DNA from 3 places in the Streptomyces sp. NPDC014889 genome. Region 3 is predicted to be linked to each of the others. Evidence: riboswitches for the same ligand, from Rfam matches in the RefSeq annotation. Region 3 holds a riboswitch; each other region holds the start of a gene.
What was found. Region 3 has a riboswitch for cobalamin ahead of ACF09J_RS19625 (ABC transporter substrate-binding protein). Riboswitches for the same ligand answer to the same signal wherever they lie in the genome.
Positions count from the first base shown of each region.

Region 1 (4,773 bases), on a different contig from region 3:
CGGTGCTGCGGTGGATCGCGAGGTGCATGGGCAGCTCGCTGGTCGGCACCAGGGTGCCGAGCACCTGCCGGCCGTCCAGGTCGACTCCGGTGACGTCGTCGTCCGTGAGCCGGTCGTAGGGGACGCCCGAGGGGGTGACCAGTACGGTGTCTCCCACGCGTACGGACACGTTGCCCGAGGTGCCGACGACCAGTCCGTCCGTCACCGTGCGACGGGCCGCCGCGACCAGCGCCTGCCAGGCGCGCGTCATCTCCCCGAGTTCGGTCATGTGCCGATCCTGCCAGGACGCCTTGCGCGAGGGACCGCGCCTTCCCGGCGAACCCCGGGAACGGACACCGCGATGACCGACTCAGTTCATCTTCTGTTCACTCGGGTTACCTACGTTCAACGCGCCAATGACGCTCGAACGATTGCCTGGGTAAATGGAAAGCTTCTCGCTGATCCTCGCGATGGTGGTGGTCACCGCACTCGCGTTCGATTTCACGAACGGTTTCCACGACACAGCGAACGCGATGGCCACGACCATCTCGACCGGTGCACTCAAGCCCAAGGTCGCGGTGGCCATGTCCGCCGTGCTGAACCTGGTGGGCGCCTTCCTGTCCGTGGAGGTCGCCAACACGATCTCCAAGGGTCTCGTCGACGAGAACGGCATCCGTCCCGAGGTCATCTTCGCCGCCCTGGTGGGCGCGATCCTCTGGAACCTGCTGACCTGGCTGGTCGGACTCCCCTCCAGTTCCTCGCACGCCCTCATGGGCGGTCTGATCGGCGCCACCATCGCCTCGGCCGGCTTCAGCGCCGTGCACGGCGGTGCCCTGGTCACCAAGGTCCTCATCCCCGCGGTCGCCGCCCCGGTCGTCGCCGGTCTGGCGGCACTGGTCTCGACCCGGCTGTCGTACGGCATCGGCAGCAAGTCGCGTTCGCACGGCAAGGCGGCCGAGAAGGGCCACCGCGCCGGACAGATCGCCTCCGCCGGCCTGGTCTCTCTGGCCCACGGCACCAACGACGCGCAGAAGACGATGGGCGTCATCACCCTCGCGCTGGTCGCCGGCGGCGCCCTCGCCCCCGGCTCCAACCCTCCCACCTGGGTCATCCTCTCCGCGGGCCTGGCCATCGCGCTCGGCACCTACATCGGCGGCTGGCGCATCATCCGCACCATGGGCAAGGGTCTGACCGACCTTCAGCCGCAGCAGGGCTTCGCCGCCCAGACCAGCGCGGCCACCGCCATCCTGGCCTCCTCCCACCTCGGCTTCTCCCTGTCCACCACGCACGTCGTCTCCGGTTCGGTGATGGGCGCGGGCCTGGGCCGCAAGGGCGGCGTGGTCCGCTGGTCCACCGCGACCCGCATGGCCGTCGCCTGGGCCCTCACCCTGCCCGCCGCGGCCCTGGTCGCGGCCGGCGCGGAGGCCGTGACGCGCCTTGGCGACTGGGGCACCGGGCTCGTCGCCGCGTTCCTGGTGGCCTCCAGCGCCGCGATCTGGAAGATCTCCCGCCGCGAGGTCGTCGACCACACCAACGTCAACGGCACCGAGGAGCCGGCCGGCGTGGTCACCCAGGCCATCGCCGCCGTCACCCCGCCCCCGGCCTCCCCGGTGACCGAGGACCTCACGGCCACGATCCCCACCCCGGCCTCCGCGCCCGCCGCCGACCCCGCGCCCGTGGCGACGCCGCCGGCCGCCGCCGTCTGAGCCGGCGTCCCGGCAGAAGGAAGAGAAGCAGCATGAATATCGACTGGGCGGCCCTCGGCTCCGTCTTCGGCGTCAGCCTCGCCGTCACGGTGGGCCTCGTGACCCTGTTCACCCTCGGCATCGCCGGACTCTCCCGCCGCGAGCGGGCCGTGGCCCAGGGCGACGGCGGCGGGGCCCTCGCGGTCACCGGCGCCTACGCCTGCTTCGCCGCGTGCGCCGCCGCCGTGGCCTACGGGATCTACCTGATCGTGGCCTGACCCGACCGGGACCCGGCAACCGGGTCCGATACCGGGCCCGTCCCCTCCCCTCACCCGTCCTTCCCGGACCGTCCCCGCGACGGCGCCCGGGAAGGGCGGGCTTTTGCCGTCCCGCGCGTCCCGCGGTGTGGGCCTCATCTCAGTAAGCCTGCGCAGGTCAACGGCAGGTTGACGGGTGTTCGCGGTGCGTGGTGGACTTCCGGGGCCAAGTACGGCGGCAGGAGAGGAAGTCCGGTGCGAATCCGGCACGGTCCCGCCACTGTGACCGGGGAAGAACGTCCCCGGGAGTCAGGAACTCTCACCGCCGGTCTCGTCGAACCAGGGCGTGGACACCCTGAGTGAGGACATATCGCCATGCGCGGCTGCCGACCGAGGTTCATCAGCGACTCACTGACCGACCGCACGACCGGCTGACCCGATGGGTGCCGATCGCGTCTTCGCGTACGGCGCCGCCGCCGGCCTCCTCGGTGACCTGCTCCTCGGCGATCCGCGCCGCGGGCACCCCGTCGCCGCGTTCGGACGGGCCGCGGGCGCCGTGGAACGCGCGCTGTGGCGGGACCACCGCGGCCGGGGCGCCCTGCACACCGCCGTGTGCGTGGGGGGTGCCGTGTCCTCGGCCGCGCTGGCAGCGTCCGCCGTACGGTCCTCGCCTGCCGCGTCCGTCGCGCTGACCGCCGCCGCCACCTGGGCCGTCGTCGGCGGGACCTCCCTCGCCCGTGAGGCGCGGGAGATCGGGCGCGCGCTGGAGGCCGGCGACGTCGACGGCGCCCGGGAGCGGCTGCCGCATCTGTGCGGGCGTGATCCGCAGGCGCTGGACGCCGACGGGATCGCCCGGGCCGTCGTCGAGTCCGTCGCCGAGAACACCTCCGACGCGGTGGTGGGCGCGCTGGTGTGGGGCGCCGCCGCCGGTGTGCCGGGGCTCGTCGGCTTCCGCGCGGTCAACACCCTGGACGCCATGGTCGGGCACAAGTCCCCCCGCTACCGCCGCTACGGCTGGGCCTCGGCCCGTCTCGACGACCTCGCCGGATGGCCGGGGGCGCGGCTGACCGCCGCCCTGGCGGCCGTGGCGGGCGACGACCCGCGCGGTGCCGTACGGGCCTGGCGCGCCGACGCCGGCAAGCACCCGAGCCCCAACGCCGGTCCGGTCGAGGCCGCGTTCGCGGGGGCGCTCGGGGTGCGGCTTGGCGGCACGCTCTCGTACGCCGGGCGCGTGGAGCACCGTCCGGTGCTCAACGGCGCCGGACGCGCCGTCCGGCCGGAGGACATCGAGCGTGCGGTACGGCTCTCCCGCCGCGTGGGCTGGCTCGCGCTCGGCGTGTGCGCGGGCGCACGGCTGCTGAAGAGAGGACGGACGTCATGAGGGGCGGACTGCTCGTCGCCGGTACCACCTCCGACGCGGGGAAGAGCGTCGTCACGGCCGGGATCTGCCGGTGGCTGGTGCGCCAGGGCGTGAAGGTCGCCCCGTTCAAGGCGCAGAACATGTCCCTCAACTCCTTCGTCACCCGGGAGGGCGCCGAGATCGGGCGGGCACAGGCCATGCAGGCCCAGGCGTGCCGGATCGAGCCGACCGCGCTGATGAACCCGGTGCTGCTCAAGCCGGGCGGCGAACAGAGCAGCCAGGTCGTCCTGCTGGGCAGACCGGTGGGCGAGATGAGCGCCCGCGGCTACCACGGCGGGCGGCAGCAGAGGCTCCTCGGCACCGTCCTCGACTGCCTGGCCGAGCTGCGGAGCACGTACGACGCGGTGATCTGCGAGGGGGCGGGCAGCCCCGCGGAGATCAACCTGCGCCGGACCGACATCGTCAACATGGGGATCGCGCGCGGCGCGCGGCTGCCCGTGCTCGTCGTCGGCGACATCGACCGCGGCGGCGTCTTCGCCTCCTTCTTCGGCACGCTCGCCCTGCTGTCGCCCGAGGACCAGGAACTCGTCGCCGGGTTCCTCGTCAACAAGTTCCGCGGCGACGTCTCGCTGCTCGAACCCGGGCTCGACATGCTGCACGGGCTCACCGGACGGCGCACGTACGGCGTGCTGCCGTTCCGGCACGGGCTCGGCATCGACGAGGAGGACGGACTCCGTGTCTCGCTGCGGGGCGCCGTGCGGGAGTCCGCCGTGGCGGCGCCGGTCGGCGAGGACGTGCTGCGGGTCGCCGTCTGCGCGGTGCCGCTGATGTCCAACTTCACCGACGTCGACGCGCTCGCCGCCGAACCCGGCGTCGTCGTGCGGTTCGTGGACCGGCCCGAGGAACTGACCGACGCCGACCTCGTCGTCGTGCCCGGCACCCGCGGCACGGTCAGGGCGCTGGAGTGGCTGCGGGAGCGCGGCCTCTCGCGCGCCCTGGCGGGGCGGGCCGCCGAGGGGCGGCCGGTGCTCGGCGTCTGCGGCGGCTTCCAGATCCTCGGCGAGCACATCGAGGACGACGTCGAGTCGCGGGCCGGGCGCGTGGACGGCCTCGGACTGCTGCCCGTACGCGTCCGGTTCGCCCGCGAGAAGACCCTGACCCGGCCGCAGGGCGAGGCCCTCGGCGAGCGGGTCGAGGGCTACGAGATCCACCACGGGGTCGCCGAAGTCACCGGCGGGAGTCCCTTCTTGGACGGCTGCCGGGTCGGCGCCGTGTGGGGCACGCACTGGCACGGCTCGCTGGAGTCGGACGGCTTCCGGCGGGCCTTCCTGCGCGAGGTGGCGGCCGCCGCCGGCCGCCGTTTCGTGCCGGCGCCCGACACCTCGTTCGCCGCGCTGCGCGAGGAGCAGCTCGACCGGCTCGGCGACCTGATCGAACAGCACGCGGACACCGACGCGCTCCGGCGGCTCATCGAGTCGGGCGCGCCGCAAGG
Region 1 covers NZ_JBIBWH010000001.1:616,867-621,639, reverse strand. The annotation lists gene ACF09J_RS02810 (class II aldolase/adducin family protein) at 1-268, opposite strand, end outside; gene ACF09J_RS02805 (anion permease) at 423-1,685, shown strand; gene ACF09J_RS02800 (hypothetical protein) at 1,718-1,942, shown strand; cobalamin riboswitch at 2,117-2,261, shown strand; gene ACF09J_RS02795 (cobalamin biosynthesis protein) at 2,361-3,302, shown strand; gene ACF09J_RS02790 (cobyric acid synthase) at 3,299-4,773, shown strand, end outside.
Region 1: linked by a shared signal. The riboswitch ahead of ACF09J_RS02795 (cobalamin biosynthesis protein) and the one ahead of ACF09J_RS19625 (ABC transporter substrate-binding protein) in region 3 are both predicted to bind cobalamin.

Region 2 (4,773 bases), on a different contig from region 3:
CTGTCATCGGCTGCTGCGGGCTCAACGCACAACAGGGCCTGACCGCCTACGACTTGGACGACGCGGCGGTGAAGCGGGCCGCGATCGAATCCGCCCGGCGCGTGCTCGCCGTGGCCGACGGCAGCAAACTGTCCCGTACGGCACACGCCTTCGTCGCACCCGTCACGCGGCTGCACACCCTCGTCACCGACGACTCCGCGCCACCCGACGAGGTCGAGGCGCTGCGCGCCGCGGGCACCGCCGTCACCACCGCAGGCAAGGAGTGACGTTGACCAGCCGTATGACGCTCATCTCGCCCGCGACCAGCCCGTCGCTGCGGCAGGCCCGCTTGGACGACGGCGACTCGCTCGACGACGGCGGTGCGGCCGACGCCCGTTCGGCGGCCGGGTCGCTGCCCTCGGCCGCCCGGGTGCTCCTGTCCCCGAGCGTGCGCTGCCGGGAGACGGCCTCGGCTCTCGGCCTCGACGGCGTGGCGGCGGCCGAGTTGGCGGGCCTGGACGCGGGCCGCTGGCGCGGCCGGAACCTGGAGGAACTGATGGCCGGCGAGCCGGAGGCGGTGGGCCGCTGGCTCGCCGACCCGGACTGCGCGCCGCACGGGGGAGAGTCGGTGCGGGACCTGTGCGAGCGGGTCGGACGCCGGCTCGACTCCGCGCGGGACGCGGACGGCCGTACGCTCGCGGTCGTCGAGCCGGAGGTCGTACGGGCCGCGGTCGTCCATGTACTGGATCTGCCCCTGGCCGGCTTCTGGCGGCTGGACGTACCGCCGTTGACGGCCACGGAACTCAGCGGACGGGCCGGCCGCTGGAATCTGCGACTCGGCCGGCCGTTGGCCGCGCCCTGACCGAACGCGGCAGGGCCCCCGGAGTTTCTCCGCGGGGCCCTGCCGTTCACGCTGAAGGGTTCAGTGCGCGGTCGGCACCGCCTGCCCGGACGCGGCGGTCTCGGGCCGGGGGTTCAGCAGCCGCTCGGCCAACTCGCCGAAGACCAGCCCGAAACCACCCCACAGGACGGCCTGGATGGCCAGGGCGGAGAGCCGGAACCGCCACAGCACGGTGGCCGGGAAGTCCCCCGGCACCTCGTTGACGACGGGCAGGAAGGCGTACGCCGTCCCGATCACCACGGCGAAGGCGGCCACCGCGGCCACCGTCGCGTACCACGTGCCCAGCGCGGGCGCGAGGCGCTTGCCCAGGATGGTGGCGGCGATCGCGAGGAGGATGCTGAGCAGCATCATCAGGAAGTACAGGGTCGTCCGCTTGCCGATGGTGTCCTCGTCACCGACCGCGGGCGGGTTGGCCGGGTACTTCAGGAACGGCACGACGTACACGGCCAGCAGCGCGCACCCGGACAGCAGCAGCGCGGTCGCCCGGGGGGAGAAGCGGCCCACGCGGCCCAGAGCGAAGCAGAAGGCGAGCGCGGCGATGCCGCCGAAGGCGACCCCGTAGACGAGGACGCCGGTGGCGAGACCGGCGGTGGACTGGAGGGAACGGGAGACGACTTCCACGTCGTCGTGGGAGTGCGTGTGGGAGTGCGCCTCCTCGAAGCCGATCGCCTTGTCGACGAACGGCTCCCCGAGGAAGTAGGCGACGACGAGGGCGAGCACACCGGCGGCGAGGCCGGCGAGCATGCCCCGCACCAGGAGGTTTCTTACCGTTGCGGAGTTCATGTGCGTGCGGCGTCCCTCGGCTCAGTGGCAGGGGAAACCGAGCAGGTGGCGGGCGTCGTGCACCCACTCGTGAACGTCCGTGCCGCTGAACACGGAGGTGGCGCCCTGCTCGGCGCCGACGAAGTACAGCAGGACCAGCATGAGAACGCCGAAGAAGACCGCCCAGGGAGCTATCGCCTTCAGCGGCAGCGGGGCGGGTGCGGCGGTGGCAGTCGGCCGGGCGACGGTCTGCGCCATGGCAGAACCTCCTCTGGGAGTTCGCGTCCCATCTCGGTGGTGCACAGGACGACAGCCACGGGTCTGACTCACGAACGCCCGGGAGCGTTCGCATACAGTGGCGCGACCGTGCCGGATTCCCACCGGCTTCCGTCTCGCCGTCGTCGATATCGGACAGACGGTATCGCGTGCCGCCCGCCCGGCCAAGACCGCGCCCTCGGACATGATCTTCTCCACCGAGCCGCTTCCACCCGCTCACGGACCACCTCACCATCCGGAGCATCTGAAGCGCTGTGGCAGGATGCGCGGGCGGGCTCCGAGGCACCACGGGACTCCACTCCACCGCCCGCCGCGCCACTCGATCCGCACGCACCACCCGGAGGGACGAGCCCCGTGCTCACGTCGTACGCCGCCCATTTCGACACGCCCGCCGGGTACCTGGACTTCGCACGCTTCGGGCCGCCGTCCCGGGACGCCGTCGCCGCCACCGCCCGTGCCCTGGAGGCGTCCGCCCGCGCCGACCACACCACCGTGGACACCCTGATGCGCGCGGAGGAGACGGCCCGCGACACGGCCGCCCGCCTCGCCGGCACCGACGCTCGGCACACGGTGCTGCTCCCGAACGCGTCCACCGGTCTGTTCCACGCCGCGCTCGGCATCAGGGAGGGCGTGGTCCTCGCCCCGCGCACCGACTTCCCCGCCAACCACTACCCGTGGCGCCGCAACGCGGACCTGGGCCGGGCCACGCCGCGCTGGCTCGACCCCGAGCCCGGTTCCGGAGTCACCCCCGACCTGGTCCGCGCCGCGCTGACCGACGACGTCGTGGCCCTCTCCGTCAGCGCCGTGGACTTCCGCACCGGGTTCCGTGCCGACCTCGCGGCGCTGCGCGAGGCGATCGGACCGGAACGGCTGCTGATCGTGGACGCCATCCAGGCGTTCGGCGTCGCCTCCCTGCCCTGGGACGCCGCCGACGTGGTGGTCGCGGGCGGCCAGAAATGGCTGCGCGCCGGATGGTCGACCGGCTTCGCCACCCTGTCCGACCGCGCCCTGGAATCCCTGGAACCGGTCCTCACCGGCTGGACGGGCGTCGAGGACGCCGGCCTCTTCGACGGAGCCGAGCACCCGCCCGCCCCGGACGCCCGACGCTGGTCGATCACCAATCTGAGCCCGGTGGCCGCCGCCGCGTTCGCCTCCGCGCTGGAGCTCGTCGAGCGGCACACCGTCGCCACGATCGAAGCCGCGATCGCCGTACGGATCGCCGAACTCACCGACGCCGTCGAGACGTACGGCGGCCGCGTCCTCTCCCCCGCCGACCCGGCGCGACGAGCCGGCATCCTCTCCTTCACCATGCCGGACCACGATCCGGCCCTCGTCGCCAAGGCCCTGCACGCCGAAGGCGTCGCCGCGACCGTCCGCACCGACTCGCTCAGGCTCTCCCCGCACGCCTCGACCCCACCGGAGGCAGCGGAGCGAGTCGGGGCCGCGCTGTCGTCCCTGGGAAACTGAACCCACGGGCGACCTCTTGAAGTTGAACCCGTAAGCCCTCCTTACAGCGCGCACTCGGCCCACACCGTCTTGCCGGGGCCGACGCGGTCCCGTACGCCCCAGTCGACGGCGAGCGCGTCGACGAGCACCAGGCCACGGCCCCCGCCCTGCTCCGGGCCGGGATCCATGCGCGCCGGCAGGGCAGGGTGGGTGTCGGTCACCTCGATGCGGACGGCGTCCCGGCCCTCCTCGAAGAACAGGGTGAGGGCGAAGTCCCGTCCCGGGACACGGCTGTGGAGAACGGCGTTCGCGGCGAGTTCGGCGACGACGAGGACGACGGAGTCATGCGCTTCGGTCCCGCGAGGATGTCCCCACTCGGTGAGCTGGTGCGCGGCGAGCAGCCGGGCGAGGCGGGCACCAAAACGCTGCGTGAACGTACGTGTGGGAGTGGTGGATTCGTGGTTCAGGGCTGGCATGCGGGCCAGCGTGCTGGCAGTTGACGGCCCGTCGGCGGCACGGGTCCTGGAGGCCGCGGCGAGGAGCCTGACGCGGAAGGCGGGTCTTGCTTCCTGGTTCCGGCAGTGGGCGGGGGTCGAGGAGGAGGCGATCTCGCTGTATGCGTACGAGTGCTCTGTCATTCCGGGCTTGTTGCAACCCGAGCCGTACATTCGCGCCCTCTTCGACCGGCGCCTGCCGCCGCTGTCCGAGGACCAGTTCGAACAACAAGTCACGGCTCGGCTCGAACGCCAGCGCCTCCTGAGGGAGCGGCCGAACAGCGCGTTCAGCTTCATCGTCGAGCAGGCTCTGCTGGAACGCTGCCTGGCCGGTGTCGACGTGACTCGAGCGCTGCTCGACAACCTGCTTGATGTGGGCTGCCTCCGCAACGTGGAGATCCAGGTCATGCCCCTGGTCCAGGAGGATCACGCAGGCTTCGAAGGCCCTCTCTATCTCGCTGAAACAGCCGAGAACCGATGGGTCGGCTACGTGGAAGCCCACGACTGCAGCATGCTCGTCACCGATACAAAAGCCGCAAGCGCCATGCTTCAGCGCTATGGCAAGATGCGCTCACAGGCACTGAGCCATCAGGCCACCGCGAGCCTGCTGAAGCAGATGCGAGGAGCGCTATGAGCACCACCGAACTTGCTTGGTTCAAGAGCAGCTACAGCGGCGGTGGAGGCGGCAACTGCGTAGAGGTCGCTGTGTGCCCAGAGGCCGTTCTTGTCCGGGACTCGAAGGACACGGACAGGCGAGCGCTGGCCGTGTCCCTCGACGCCTGGTCGGCGTTCACCGCACTGGCGGCGGACGCCCGCCTCTGAGCTTCCCGTCAGGCGCGCCTGCTTCGCAGGGGTGAGTCAGGTCACCATCGATACCAACGGCCTCGGCCACCGCCGGCGGTGGTGGAGCGCATG
Region 2 covers NZ_JBIBWH010000008.1:423,384-428,156, forward strand. The annotation lists gene ACF09J_RS18800 (DeoR/GlpR family DNA-binding transcription regulator) at 1-266, shown strand, start outside; gene ACF09J_RS18805 (histidine phosphatase family protein) at 269-841, shown strand; gene ACF09J_RS18810 (CbtA family protein) at 902-1,663, opposite strand; gene ACF09J_RS18815 (CbtB-domain containing protein) at 1,685-1,900, opposite strand; cobalamin riboswitch at 1,937-2,077, opposite strand; gene ACF09J_RS18820 (aminotransferase class V-fold PLP-dependent enzyme) at 2,273-3,385, shown strand; gene ACF09J_RS18825 (ATP-binding protein) at 3,427-3,840, opposite strand; gene ACF09J_RS18830 (DUF5753 domain-containing protein) at 3,839-4,492, shown strand; gene ACF09J_RS18835 (DUF397 domain-containing protein) at 4,489-4,680, shown strand; gene ACF09J_RS18840 (hydrophobic protein) at 4,722-4,773, opposite strand, start outside.
Region 2: linked by a shared signal. The riboswitch ahead of ACF09J_RS18815 (CbtB-domain containing protein) and the one ahead of ACF09J_RS19625 (ABC transporter substrate-binding protein) in region 3 are both predicted to bind cobalamin.

Region 3 (4,773 bases):
CGCGGACGCGCACTGGCACAACGACGAGTCGGGACTCGCGGACGTCTTCGAGGAATACCTGGACGAGGACGCCGGGCCCGAGGAGCGGCGGGAGGCGGACATCTGGCGGCGCGGGCTGCAGCTGGACGTCGAGTCCGACATCACCCACGTCCTCATGGATCCCGAGGACGTGGACGAGGACGGTGAGTGGGCCGTGTACACATGGGCGAGCTGGCGGGCCGCGCCGCCCGAACGGCACGCGAACTTCCTCGAGTTCATGCGGGACATGTACCGGGAGTTCCACAGCCTGCGGGCGCACCCGCGCGACGCGGAGCCGGTGTTCGTCAACGACACGACGCGAAAGCTGGACGCCCAGGTGGCGGAGGCCCGGCTGGAGGCGCTGCGCGGCGGCTGGGAACGGGCCGGGACGGCGCTGGACGAGGCCAAGGGGTACGGCAGGCCGCGGGCCGCCGGGCTGGGCGACCAGATACGCCGCCTGCTCGGACAGACCTCCATGGTGTACTTCGACGGTCTGGTGACGGACCCGCGGTACGCGCCCGAGCTGCTGCCACCACTGGTCGCCGAGCACGCGGCGCACTCGTACCGGGACGACTCCACGCTGACGTTCCATCTGCGGGGCGCCGACGACGACTTGGTGGAACTGGCCTACGCGACGCTGGATCAGGTGCGGAAGGGCACGTACCGGTACACGGCCGACGGACCGTTCGGGGAGGCGGTCGAGCGGGCGCGGGAGCTGGCGCGGTGGGGAGACACCGACGGGGCATGGCTGACACTGATGAACGCTCTGCCCCTGTGGGAGCCGCTGGGACCGGACCACCTGGCGCCGCTGGGGTGGGTGGCCGACCCCGTGCTCGGGCCACTGCTGACCCCGGAGCGGGGCCGCGAACTGCTGTCCACGCCACGGGGCGGGCAGACGGGTGAGGCACCGAGCCCGACGGCCTCGCTCGACCCGGGCGACCTGGCGTGGCTCGCGGAGCCGGACCCGGGCAACCATCGCACGTCCTACCGGTTCGTCCTGGTGGAGGGGGTGGCGCCGCAGGAGTTGCCCGGACATCTCGCGGACGGGGACGGCACCGTGCTGAACGAACCGATGACCTTCTGGGAGGCGCGCCAGAAGTCGCTGCACCCCCAGAGGGAGTTCTCCTCCTACGACGACAGGGCTCTCATGACGGTCGGCCGGGCCGGCGCCGGTTGGAGCTTCGCCTTCGAGGGCGACCCTGGCCCGTTCCACCGGGAGCGGTTCGTCTCCCCGGCCGCGGCCGCCGCGGGCACCCGCGCGGTAGTGGTGTGGAGCGGCCTGCGGACACGGCACGGGGAGCCGTTCTTCCACCTTTCCGTGGCGCGAGAGGGTGCCGAGCAGTACGCGTTCACCTACGCGGACGGAGAGATCCGGAGAAGCGGAGAGATACCGCGGACGCTGGACCCGAGCCGGTTCTTCGGCGACCTGAGGGACGGCGCCGAGGCGGAACGGTCGCTGCTGAAAGCGGTGACCGGGGAGTTCGGTGCCCATCTGCCGCGTCACGCCATCGTGAACGGGCGGCTGCACACGTTGACCACCCGTTCCTGGAGGCGGCCGCCGGGGGACGGCGAGACATACGTGGTGATCCGCAAGCACCATGGCGCCGTCCGCCCGCCGGGCGGCGGGCGGGCGGAGGACGAGGGGCCGGAAAGCGGCTGGAGGCCTGCTGGGCCGCGCACAGACCCTCCAGGACCGCTCAGCCCCGCAGTCCCGGAGTCGTAATCCCGGGGTGCAGTCGGAGGCAGCGGCATGGGTCACCGCGGTCGGCGTTCACGTGTCTCGTGTCCGGCCGCGGTTGGGCTCCGGCCTCGTAAGCGGAAGCGCTGCTGCACATGGTGGCGCAGCGGGTCTCGGCCTCCGGGGCGTTCACCGTGTACGACACCCCAGGGCGTCCTGTCCGTGGGCGCGGCACGTCTGACTGCGCTCGGGCTCTCTTCGGCAAAGGCCGGGGACGTCATCGGCCCTGGGTCTCGGCCCCCGGGCTAGCCGCGCGCTGGGACAGGGGATCGCCCGTTTCGGAGCACCACCGGTGCCCCGTTACAGCCACCGGGCACAGGGCACTCGCCAGGCATGGCACTCGTGCAGGGCATGCAGCGCACGCGCGGTTCTGGCCGGGGATCGGCCGCGTCCCTCGGCATCGGGGTCGCGGCAGGGGTGACGGCCGCGGCCGGCCTGCTGTTCGGCCGCAAGGTGGCGACGATCAGCAAGGTCGGCAAGGGGCACCCGCTCAAGCACCGCGCGCTGGATCTGGCGGCCGGCGCGATGCAGCCGAAGTATCCGCTCGATGCGATGAGCACGTATCTCAACGGCTTCCACCTGTACGCCGACGACATGGGCCGGCAGGTGGAAGCCACGCACTTCTGCATCCATCTCCAGCACGACCTGCACCAGTGCGTGATCTTCGACCGCAACGCGCCCGACGCCCGTCTGATCGGCATCGAGTACATCATCAGCGAGGAGCGTTTCCGCGACCTGCCCGAGGACGAGAAGCGGCTGTGGCACAGCCACCACTACGAGGTCAAGTCCGGCAGCCTCACCGCCCCCGGTATTCCCGACCTGGCCGAACACGCCTACTTCGAGGACCTCGTGACCACCTACGGGAAGACGTTCCACACGTGGCAGTACGACCGCGACGACTTCCCCTACGGGATCCCGCAACTGATGATGGGCTTCACCCAGGACGGGCAGGCCGCGGACGAGATGATCCAGGCCCGCGACGAGCGGCTCGGCATCTCGACCTCGCACAAGCGGCAGAACCGGGCGGACATCCCCATGCCGGAAGTGGCGCCGGGCGCCAACGCGTGGGAGAGCGGCCGGACGGTGCAGACACGCATCGAGGAGACGCAGTTCAAGCGCTGACCGTCACGGCTGAACTCCGGGACTCCGGACCGCCTCTCCTGCGGGACGCTCCTCGCGGCTGCGCCACCAGCGGCTTGGTACCGTGTGGCTGCCGTGGTGTACGGGAAACCGGTGGGAAGCCGGTGCGGCCCTCGCCACTGTAGTCGCGGAGTCCCGCGGCCCTCGCTGACGGCTCCCGGAGCGGTCAGGGCCACTGGGTGGATCGGGAACGAACCACCTGGGAAGGCCGGCCTCGTGACGTTGATGCGGAAGCCAGGAGACCGGCCACGGCGCGACATGTTCCACGAGGGTTGGAGAGCACATGCCCCGCGGTCCCCTGCGTCCGTTTCGATCTCAGCGTTCCATACGCCGCGCGCGTGCCGTGCGCTCCAGCCTCGCCGCCACGGCACTCCTGCTCGTCGGTGCGCTCGGCGCCTGTACGGGTGCGCCCGCGGCCGACAAGCCCGCCGCGGCGACCGGGAGCAGCCGCCCCGCGCCGGTGAGCGTCAGCAGTTGCGGCGTCACCACGACCGTCAGCGCACCGCCGAGCCGGCTGATCACCCTCAACCAGGGCGCCACCGAGGTGGCCCTGGCCCTCGGTCTGCAGTCCCGGATGGCCGGAACGGCGTTCCTCGACGACGCGGTCCCGGCGAAGTGGACGGCGGCCTACGACGCCGTCCCGGTGCTCTCCAAGGAGTACCCGACCGCGGAGAAGCTCCTCGCGTCGCGTCCGGATTTCCTCTACGCCTCCTACTCCAGCGCGTTCAGCGGCAAGGTGGCGGGCACGCAGGCGGAGCTGAGCTCCAAGGGCATCGAGTCCTACCTGTCGCCGTTCGGCTGCGCCGACAGCAAGCAGGTGCCGCCGGTGTCCTTCCAGGCGGTGTGGGACGAAGTGGGCGACATCGCCGAGGTGTTCGGTGTCGGACCGCGTGCCGCCGCCCTCCAGAAGGAGCAGAAGCATCAGCTTGCCGACCTCGAGGCCAAGGCGGCGGGCAAGGGCCTGAACGTGCTCTGGTACGACTCGAACACCAAGGCCCCGTTCGTCGGCGCCGGCCACGGCGGACCCCAGCTCGTGCTCGACGCCGTCGGCGCCCACAACGTCTTCGGCGCGCTGCCCGGTGGCTGGAAGACCGTGAGCTGGGAGAAGGTGACCGCGGCGGACCCGGACGTCATCGTGCTCGCGGACGCCAGCTGGGACACCGCGCAGTCCAGGATCGACTACCTGGAGCACGACCCGGTGCTCAGCAAGCTCACCGCCGTCCGGCACCGGGCTTTCGTGGTCGTGCCGTTCTCCGAGACGACGCCCGGCGTGCGCCTCGCCGACGGTGCCGCCCTGGTCTCGGCAGGCCTGAGCAAGCTGCGCCCGCGTTCATGACCGTGGCGGATCGTCCCGCCGCACGGCCCGCGGGAGCGAGTCGCGCGGCGGCGGGCCTGACCGTTGCCGCGGTCCTGCTGCTGGTCACCGTCCTGCTCGGCCTCGCCGTGGGTTCGGTCCACGAGCCGCCGCACGTCGTGGCCGGCGTCGTTCTGCGCCGGCTCGGCCTCGGCGGCTCCCATGTCACGCTGCTGGACGACCAGATCGTCTGGCAGTTGCGGCTGCCCCGGGTCCTGGGAGCCGCCGCGACCGGCGCCGGGCTCGCGGTCTGCGGCGCGGTGCTGCAGACCCTGACGGGGAACGACCTGGCCGACCCCTACCTGCTCGGGATCTCCAACGGTGCCGCCGTCGGCGCGGTCACCGTGATCGTCCTCGGCGTCGGAGCCACCGGCGCCGCGGCGATCAGCGCGCTCCCGGCGGCCGCTTTCGCCGGCGCCCTGCTCGCCGTGGTCGTCGTACTGGCACTGGCCGCCGCGCGCACCCGGTCCCTGCCGGCCGCGCGGACCGTGCTGGCCGGCATCGCGGTGGGGCAGATGTGCGG
Region 3 covers NZ_JBIBWH010000009.1:160,222-164,994, forward strand. The annotation lists partial or broken gene ACF09J_RS19615 (SMI1/KNR4 family protein) at 1-1,741, shown strand, start outside; gene ACF09J_RS19620 (OBAP family protein) at 2,090-2,878, shown strand; cobalamin riboswitch at 2,937-3,162, shown strand; gene ACF09J_RS19625 (ABC transporter substrate-binding protein) at 3,240-4,232, shown strand; partial or broken gene ACF09J_RS19630 (iron chelate uptake ABC transporter family permease subunit) at 4,229-4,773, shown strand, end outside.